Glaciimonas sp. CA11.2: one gene and its partners. The protein of the gene in region 1 binds, or shares a complex with, the protein of each later gene. Links are inferred from orthologs where the notes say so. Each region holds a gene or a part of one and is shown on either strand. Other genes may lie near its edges.

What was found.
Region 2: the proteins of accD (region 1) and RGU75_RS15815 are in contact, whole or in part, in a solved structure (PDB 8UXZ), measured with the Escherichia coli proteins. The link is inferred for Glaciimonas sp. CA11.2 from one-to-one orthologs.
Region 3: the proteins of accD (region 1) and accC are in contact, whole or in part, in a solved structure (PDB 8UXZ), measured with the Escherichia coli proteins. The link is inferred for Glaciimonas sp. CA11.2 from one-to-one orthologs.

Annotation. Positions count from the first base shown.
Region 1 is NZ_JAVIWL010000001.1:4,582,641-4,585,692, reverse strand. What follows is about bases 161-3,052. They hold accD (acetyl-CoA carboxylase, carboxyltransferase subunit beta), read left to right. Parts: upstream 161-1,116; coding sequence 1,117-1,989; downstream 1,990-3,052. Other genes in these bases: folC (bifunctional tetrahydrofolate synthase/dihydrofolate synthase), read left to right, coding at 2,117-3,052; trpA (tryptophan synthase subunit alpha), read left to right, coding at 161-951. In the rest of the region: more of trpA, read left to right, coding at 154-160.
Region 2 is NZ_JAVIWL010000001.1:3,651,960-3,654,889, forward strand. The notes cover bases 77-2,846. They hold RGU75_RS15815 (acetyl-CoA carboxylase carboxyltransferase subunit alpha), read left to right. Parts: upstream 77-859; coding sequence 860-1,834; downstream 1,835-2,846. Other genes in these bases: RGU75_RS15810 (DNA-3-methyladenine glycosylase), read left to right, coding at 77-669; tilS (tRNA lysidine(34) synthetase TilS), read left to right, coding at 1,834-2,846. In the rest of the region: cysS (cysteine--tRNA ligase), read left to right, coding at 1-10; more of RGU75_RS15810, read left to right, coding at 16-76; more of tilS, read left to right, coding at 2,847-2,930. UniProt on the Escherichia coli protein: Component of the acetyl coenzyme A carboxylase (ACC) complex. First, biotin carboxylase catalyzes the carboxylation of biotin on its carrier protein (BCCP) and then the CO(2) group is transferred by the carboxyltransferase to acetyl-CoA to form malonyl-CoA.
Region 3 is NZ_JAVIWL010000001.1:930,358-933,420, forward strand. What follows is about bases 44-2,946. They hold accC (acetyl-CoA carboxylase biotin carboxylase subunit), read left to right. Parts: upstream 44-761; coding sequence 762-2,132; downstream 2,133-2,946. Other genes in these bases: accB (acetyl-CoA carboxylase biotin carboxyl carrier protein), read left to right, coding at 118-567; prmA (50S ribosomal protein L11 methyltransferase), read left to right, coding at 2,141-2,946. Also shown: aroQ (type II 3-dehydroquinate dehydratase), read left to right, coding at 1-1; more of prmA, read left to right, coding at 2,947-3,063. UniProt on the Escherichia coli protein: This protein is a component of the acetyl coenzyme A carboxylase complex; first, biotin carboxylase catalyzes the carboxylation of the carrier protein and then the transcarboxylase transfers the carboxyl group to form malonyl-CoA.

The DNA of each region.
Region 1 (3,052 bases):
TACGCTCTGATCTACATGATCATGATTTGCCGAACGCAGACTGAATGTATTTCGATGGATAGATTTTAAGCGATTTATCTCAAACAACTTGTTAGGCCGAGCTTGTTCTGCTTAATTTAATCAATAGCTCACGAAAATTTTTCTAAGACAACCATGTCACGAATCCAGACTACGTTGGCCGCACTGGCCGCAAATAACAAAAAGGGTCTGATCCCGTTTATCACCGCTGGTGATCCAGATCCAGAGTTGACCGTACCATTGATGCACGCTCTGGTCGCTGGCGGTGCCGACATTCTTGAGTTGGGTGTCCCATTTTCTGATCCAATGGCCGAAGGCCCTGTTATCCAGCGGGCATGCGAACGCGCGCTTAAATTCAATGTCAGCCTGCATGACGTGTTAGGGTATGTACGGGTTTTTCGGCAGACCAATACCCATACGCCAGTCGTGTTGATGGGATACGCTAATCCCCTCGAACGGATGGGCGTGGATGTTTTTATTAGTGCTGCAAAAGAAGCGGGCATTGATGGCACCATCGTTGTCGATTATCCACCCGAGGAGTGTGAAGAGTTTGCGCATAAGATGCGCCTCAATGGCATGGATCCTATCTTCCTGCTCGCGCCGACTTCTACTGAAGAGCGGATCAAGCAGGTTGCCGAAGTTGGCGGTGGTTTCGCGTATTGCGTATCGCTTAAGGGCGTGACGGGTTCGGCTAATATCGATATCGCTGAAGTCACGAAGCGCATCGAAGCAATTCGCAAGCACGTTAAGTTGCCTATTGGTGTCGGTTTTGGTATTCGCGATGCAGCTACCGCTAAAGCAGTGGCGCAAGTAGCGGATGCAGTTGTCATCGGAAGTCGCATTATTCAGGAACTTGAAAATACCCCGCGTGAGCATGCTGTTGCAGCGGTGCAAACATTTATCAGCGGTATTCGGAAAGCTTTGGACGAATAATTTCCGTCGTACTCGCGCAGGCCTGGTTAATGGCGTTAACAAAAATTTGCTAAATTGGCATTTAATCTTCAATCACTAAGTTTGTGTAGAAACAGCGATTTACTATCGCTGTTTTTTGGTTGAAGGTACAATTCGGCAAGTAAAAAATATGAAGGAGGTCGCTCTATGAGTTGGCTTGAAAAACTACTCCCGCCCCGTATCCAGCGCAGTGACTCGGCAACCCGCAAATCGATCCCGGAAGGACTGTGGGTTAAATGCCCTTCCTGTGAAGCGGTGTTATACCGGACTGACCTGGAATCCAACATTCATGTCTGCCCAAAGTGCAGCCATCATTTGCGTATTCGCGCGCGTGACCGTCTGGATGCGCTTCTGGATGCTGGTGGACGCTATGAAATTGGCCAGGAAACATTGCCTATTGATACGCTTAAATTTAAAGATAGTAAAAAATATCCGGATCGCCTCAAAGCGGCGATGGAAGCTACCGGTGAAACCGACGCACTTATCGTGTTGGGTGGCGCTATTATGACGTTGCCTGTTGTGGTCGCCTGTTTTGAGTTTGAGTTTATGGGTGGCTCAATGGGCTCTGTTGTCGGTGAGCGGTTTGTTCGCGGTGCACAAGCTGCGCTTGAGCAAAAAGTACCGTTTATCTGCATTACAGCGACCGGTGGAGCGCGTATGCAAGAGGGTTTGTTGTCGTTATTGCAAATGGCAAAAACGACAGCAATGCTAACTAAATTGTCGGAAAAGAAATTACCGTATATAAGCGTCTTAACTGATCCGACCATGGGTGGGGTATCTGCGTCATTTGCATTTATGGGTGATGTTGTGATCGCGGAGCCGAAAGCGTTAATTGGTTTTGCTGGTCCACGCGTGATCGAAAATACTGTGCGCGAAAAACTGCCTGAAGGATTTCAGCGGTCTGAGTTTCTAGTCACTAAAGGCGCAGTCGATATGATCGTCGATCGACGCAAGATGCGCGAAGAGATCGCGCGTTTGCTAGCCTTATTGCAGAATCAACCAGCCGAAACGCTCGCTTGATGTGTTTTTTTTGATCTGAGCTGATGATCGACATTTGGTTACAGAAATTGCCTGATTGATATTACTCAAAATCTGATAGCCCGAATCGCTTTCTGTTCGGGCTATTGTTTTGTTAAATGACTAATTTATGCCTACATCGTTAACTTCTCCACTCGCAGCAAGCCATCCCACCACGTTAGACGATTGGCTTGAACTGCTCGAGTCGCGCCACTTTAAAACCATTGATATGGGCTTGGATCGTGTCAAGCTCGTAAAAGAACGACTCAACCTCAGGTTTTCTTGTCCTGTCATCATGGTCGCTGGAACCAACGGAAAAGGCTCAACATGTGCGATGTTGGAGTCAATGCTATTACGCGCTGGCTACAAAGTAGGGCTGTACATCAAGCCACATTTCTTGAAATTCAATGAACGCGCGCAGTTAAACGGCGAGTCAGCCTCTGACGATGTGCTGATTGCCAGTTTTGAAGCTGTTGAAGCGCAACGTGGAGATGTTTCGCTAACGTATTTTGAATTTACGACCCTTGCCATTATGCATTTGCTTGCCTCTGCCGATCTAGAGGTGGTGATATTGGAAGTTGGTCTGGGCGGGCGTCTGGATGCTGTCAATGTGATTGATGCAGATATCGCCATTGTGACCAGCATTGATATCGATCACACTGATTACCTTGGTGATACCCGGGAAAAAATAGGTTTTGAGAAGGCGGGTATTTTCCGGGCTGGAAAAACCGCTATTTGTAGTGATCCAGTGCCGCCTCAATCACTTATTGACCATGCCATTGCAATCGGCGCTGATCTTTGGTTACTGGGTCGTGATTTTAACTACACTGGGGATAAGCAGCAGTGGAACTATGGTGGACGCACCCAGCGTCGCAACTCTCTAGGCTATCCAAGCCTTCGCGGTGCCAATCAATTGTTGAATGCATCCGCAGCATTAGCAGCATTGGAGGCTTTACGTTACCAATTACCAGTTAGTGCCCAAGAGGTGCGAACCGGACTTGTGACTGTGGAGTTGCCGGCGCGTTTTCAAGTGATGCCAGGACAACCACTCGTGGTATTAGACGTG
Region 2 (2,930 bases), 930 kb from region 1 along the record:
GAGGACTTAGTTCGCATGCAAAATATAATAACAACTGCGGATAGCAAGATTCACGTCGCCGCATACTGGGAAGACGCCAAGGTTGAGCTGATGAAGCGTGACCGTATTATGCGCAAACTGATTCCGCAATTTGGCGATTTGCACCTGACTGGTCGTAGTGAGCCATTCACGACATTGGCGCGCTCTGTGATCGGACAACAAATCTCGATCAAATCAGCGGAAGCGGTTTGGCAGAAATTTCTGTTAATCTGCCCCAAATGTTCGCCTTCCCAAGTGCTAAAAGCGGGCCACGAACAATTAGCTGCATGCGGTTTATCCAAGCGTAAAGCGGAATATATCCTTGATTTAGCTGAACATTTCAAGGCAAAACGAGTCCATGCGGATAAGTGGGTCAGTATGCCCGATGAGGATGTTATCGCTGAATTAATCCAGATTCGTGGCATTGGCCGCTGGACAGCGGAGATGTTTTTGATATTTAATCTGCTTCGGCCGAATATTTTGCCGTTGGATGATGTCGGTTTATTAAAAGGCATCAGCGTTAATTACTTCTCAGGTGAACCGGTGTCACGTAGCGATGCGCGTGAGGTGTCGGCTAACTGGGAGCCATGGCGTACCGTTGCCACATGGTATTTATGGCGCAGTCTTGAGCCAATACCGGTTGCATACTGAAAAGTAGCAAACGAAAACGTAGTGAAAGAAATGTAGCAAACGGTGGAAGTTGTTCGGTAATGGTTAAAATTACATTATTTTAGGCATTTTCTGATAAGCGTTTCAGCAACAGTTTGCGCAAATACATAGTAGTTACAGATTTGGCGCAGCCTCATGCCTTCGTGGCGATGCGCAAAAACAAAGGAATACCATGAGTAAGACCACATTTCTTGGCTTCGAACAGTCGATTGCCGAGCTGGATGGCAAAATAGAAGAGCTGCGCTTTGTACAGGATGATTCGGCAGTCGATATTTCGGAAGAGATTGATCGTTTATCGAAAAAAAGCCAGCAACTGACCAAAGATATCTACGCCAAGCTAACACCGTGGCAGGTTTCACAGATCGCACGTCATCCACAACGTCCTTATACGATGGATTATGTGAATGAAATGTTTACTGATTTCCATGAATTGCATGGGGATCGCACCTATGCTGACGATCAGTCTATCGTCGGCGGTCTGGCGCGCTTTAACGGTCAGGCTTGTATGGTGATTGGTCATCAAAAAGGTCGCGATACCAAAGAGCGTGCTTTGCGTAACTTTGGTATGCCAAAGCCGGAAGGCTATCGCAAAGCGCTGCGGTTGATGAAAGTCGCAGAAAAATTTGGTCTGCCGATCTTTACCTTTGTTGATACGCCGGGTGCGTTCCCCGGTATTGATGCTGAAGAACGCGGTCAGTCCGAAGCGATTGGACATAATCTTTACTGCATGGCTGAACTCAAAGTGCCATTGATTGCCACGATCATCGGCGAAGGCGGCTCCGGCGGCGCGCTGGCGATCGCTGTGGGCGATGCGGTATTGATGTTGCAATATTCGACTTATGCGGTGATCTCACCAGAAGGCTGCGCTTCGATTTTGTGGAAGAGCGCCGAGCGGGCAGCGGATGCGGCAGATGCCTTGGGCTTGACCGCACATCGTTTAAAAGCAATGGGTTTGATTGACAAGATCGTCAATGAACCGCTTGGTGGTGCACACCGCGATCCCAAGCAAATGGCTGGATTGTTAAAGCGCGCATTGGCAGATACATTGCGTCAGTTCCAAGGTGTTAAAACCAAGGATTTGTTGGCGGCTCGCCACGAGAAATTGATGAGCTACGGCAAATTCAAGGAAATTTCGGCGACAGAATAGTGGCAAATCCGCACACGGTCACCATCACCGAACAGTTTGAGGGCGCGCTGAAAGATATTATTCAGCGCGCTTTTTCTATTTCTTCCAACGGCCGCGAATCACCCGTCGAGACGCTGGCCGATGTTCAGTTCCCATCAGCTATAGCAATCGCTTATAGCGGCGGTCTTGACTCGTCAGTGTTACTCGCATTAGCGGCACAATATGCCGCAGAACATCAGATAAAACTACGCGCTTTTCATGTTCATCACGGTATTAGCCCGCAGGCTGATCAATGGCTGGCGCATTGCGCTGCTGAGTGCCAGCGTCTGGATGTGATCTTTGATGCACGCCATATTGCCTTGCGCAATGCCGATAAAACTGGCGTGGAAGAGGCCGCGCGTAACAGTCGTTATGCTGCTTTGGGCGATATGTGCCGTCAGCATCAAGTGCCACTATTGTTAGCCGCGCATCATATTGACGATCAGGCAGAAACCGTATTACTGCAATTGCTGCGCGGGTCTGGCGTGGCGGGGTTATCTGGCATGGATACAGTGAACGCTGCACCCGCACTGTTGGGCGATGCAACGTTGCTGATGGCGCGGCCATTGCTGGCGGTATCGCGGGCGCAACTTGAAAGTTACGCTACTAACCACAGCATACCCTTTGTCGAAGATGAATCTAATCATGATTCACGCTATGCCAGAAATGCGCTACGTCATCAATTGATGCCGGTACTTAGTCAGTATTTTGTCGGCTTTCAAGGACGCCTGACGCGCACGGCAGGTCACATGCAGTCCAGCCAAAAATTATTAATCGAACTCGCCGCGCAGGATATGGCAGCGTGTGCGGGTAATAACTGTCTCGAGTTGGACAAGGTCCGCAAATTGAGTGCGGCACGGATCGACAACTTGCTACGGTATTGGTTTGGTTTACATGATTTGCGGATGCCTTCGAGCGCTTGGCTGAGCGAGATGCGAGACCAATTGCTGTCAGCAAAAGCCGATGCCCAACTTTGTGTGACCCATCCGGAATGTCATATTCGGCGTCATCGTGATCGGGTTTTTTTGACGCCTCGTGATGATCTGGATCGTGAAGAGATTGATCCCATTCCCTTCCG
Region 3 (3,063 bases), 3.7 Mb from region 1 along the record:
GGCTTACAAACATTAATTCGTACCAAACGGATGGTTCTGCCTACTAAAAAACAAGAATGGCAGTAATTCATTCGTTAACACTTTTTATTCTTAAAACATACACTGAAGGATTGCATTATGGATTTGAGAAAACTTAAAACGTTAATCGACCTAGTCGCTGAATCGGATATCGAAGAGCTGGAAGTCACCGAGGGTGAAAGCAAAGTACGTATTGTTAAGTCATCGCACAATCAGGTCGTGATGATGCAACCGCAAGTTGCTCAACAACCGTACCAGGCGCAAATGGCGGCACCAGTCAGCGCGCCAGCGGTAGAAGTCCCTGCGGTCCCAGAAGGTCACATCGTCAAATCACCTATGGTCGGCACGTTTTATCGTTCGTCAGCTCCAGGCGCGGGAGTATTTGTAGAGGTCGGCTCGGAAATCAAGGAAGGCGAAACGTTGTGCATCATTGAAGCGATGAAGCTGCTGAATGAAATCGAAGCCGACGTTTCTGGTGTGGTGAAAAAAATTCTGGTGGAAAATGGCCAACCGGTAGAATTCGGTCAACCTTTGTTTATCATCGGTTAAGTTCGCGCCAACGGAGAGTTTATTCGGGAGAACCGAATAAACTTGCGGACGGCATTGAGCATGATACCGGCGTATTTATGTAGACAGCGGCTCTTCTCAGAAGTGTCGTCGTACGCCTTTCACGCATCTGCCGCCCGAACGCTTGATATCGTTCGAATTAACGCTTAAATACTAGCCACGGAATACCATTTACTATGTTTGAAAAAATTCTCATCGCCAATCGCGGCGAAATTGCTTTGCGAATCCAGCGCGCATGCCGCGAAATGGGCATCAAAACCGTGGTGGTCCACTCAGAAGCTGACCGCGACGCCAAATATGTGAAGTTGGCAGATGAATCAGTTTGTATCGGCCCCGCACCCTCAAGTCTTAGTTATCTAAATATGCCAGCGATTATTAGCGCGGCAGAAGTAACTGATGCTGAAGCAATTCATCCCGGCTACGGTTTCCTATCCGAAAATGCCGATTTTGCTGAACGTGTTGAACAATCCGGTTTTGTCTTTATTGGACCGCGGCCAGCAAATATCCGCTTGATGGGCGATAAAGTCTCCGCCAAACAAGCAATGATCCGTGCTGGCGTGCCATGCGTTCCAGGTTCAGAAGGCGCACTGCCAGACGATCCGAAAGAAGTAATTAAGATTGCTCGTAAAGTCGGTTATCCGGTCATTATTAAAGCATCAGGCGGTGGTGGCGGACGCGGTATGCGTGTTGTCCATACGGAAGCAGCATTGGCTAATGCCGTCACGATGACAAAAACTGAAGCTGGCGCAGCTTTCGGCAATCCAGAAGTCTATATGGAAAAATATCTGGAAAATCCGCGTCACGTGGAAATTCAGATTTTGGCCGATCAGTATAAGAATGCCATTTGGCTCGGTGAGCGCGACTGCTCCATGCAACGCCGCCACCAAAAAGTGATTGAAGAAGCACCAGCACCGGGCATCCCGCGCAAAGTCGTTGAAAAAATTGGCGATCGTTGTGCCGAAGCCTGTCGCAAGATGGATTATCGCGGCGCTGGGACGTTTGAATTTTTGTATGAAAACGGTGAGTTCTATTTCATCGAAATGAATACACGCGTCCAGGTTGAACATCCGATCACCGAAATGATTACCGGTGTTGACATCGTTCAAGAGCAAATTCATATCGCTGCAGGCGAAAAATTGCGGTATCGCCAACGCGATATTCATCTGACCGGTCATTCGATAGAATGTCGCATCAACGCCGAAGATGCGTTCAAGTTCACGCCATCGCCGGGTAAAATCCTCACGTGGCATGTCCCGGGCGGCCCTGGAATTCGGGTTGACTCGCATGCATACGCTGGCTATTACGTACCGCCACACTATGATTCAATGATCGGCAAGGTGATCTCATACGGCACTACCCGCGAACAAGCGATCAAGCGCATGCAAATTGCGCTCTCCGAGATGGTAGTCGAAGGTATTAGCACCAATATTCCACTGCATCGTGAGTTAATGATCGATGCGCGCTTTATTGAAGGCGGTACCAACATCCACTATCTGGAACATAAACTGGCCGAAAGACCGGATTTACCTAAACCTGAAAAGAAGTAAGGCTGCACATGAGCTGGACCGAAATTGTTATAGAAGTAGCGCGCAGTCACGCTGAAGCGTTGTCAGACGCATTGATGGAAGCTGGCGCATTATCGGTCTCAGTGGAAGACGCGGACGAAGGCACGGCAGCCGAACAACCTTTGTTCGGCGAACCGGGCATGGAACCGGAAGAAGCAGCATGGGAGCGGAGCCGTGTTGTCGCGTTGAGTGACGTCGACGTTGATCATGACGCCATTGTCACCGCCGCCGCATTAGCGTGCGGCTTGCAATCAGCACCGGAATACACGTTGCGCTCGGTTGGCGAGCAAGACTGGGTACGGTTAACGCAGTCACAGTTTGCTCCCATTCATATCGGTAAAAATATTTGGGTCGTGCCAAGCTGGCACGATGCGCCTGACGCAAATGGACTGATCCTGGAACTGGATCCCGGCCTCGCATTCGGCACCGGCAGCCATCCGACCACACGTTTGTGCATGGAGTGGCTAGAAACCCATCTTGGCGAACAAAAGGTGGAGTCTGTACTCGATTACGGATGCGGCTCAGGTATTTTGGCGATGGTAGCTAAAAAACTCGGCGCAGCGAGCGTCATTGGGGTGGACATTGATCCCCAGGCGATCGTGTCCGCGAGCGACAATAGCGCCCGTAATCACTGTGATATTAATTATTATTTGCCAGATGATTTCGTGAAACGCGCAGGACAAGAGACATTCGACATCGTCGTGGCAAACATTTTGTCAGGTCCGTTACAGCTGATGTCTGCGATGTTGTGCGCGCGCATTGCACTTGGCGGCAGCCTCACGTTGTCAGGCGTTTTAGCAGAGCAAGCACAGGACGTCATTGCGGCTTATGCACCGTGGATAGAGCTGACGGTCTGGCGCGAGCAGGATGGCTGGGTTGCATTGTCGGGCACTTTACCGACAGTGTCAGCTGG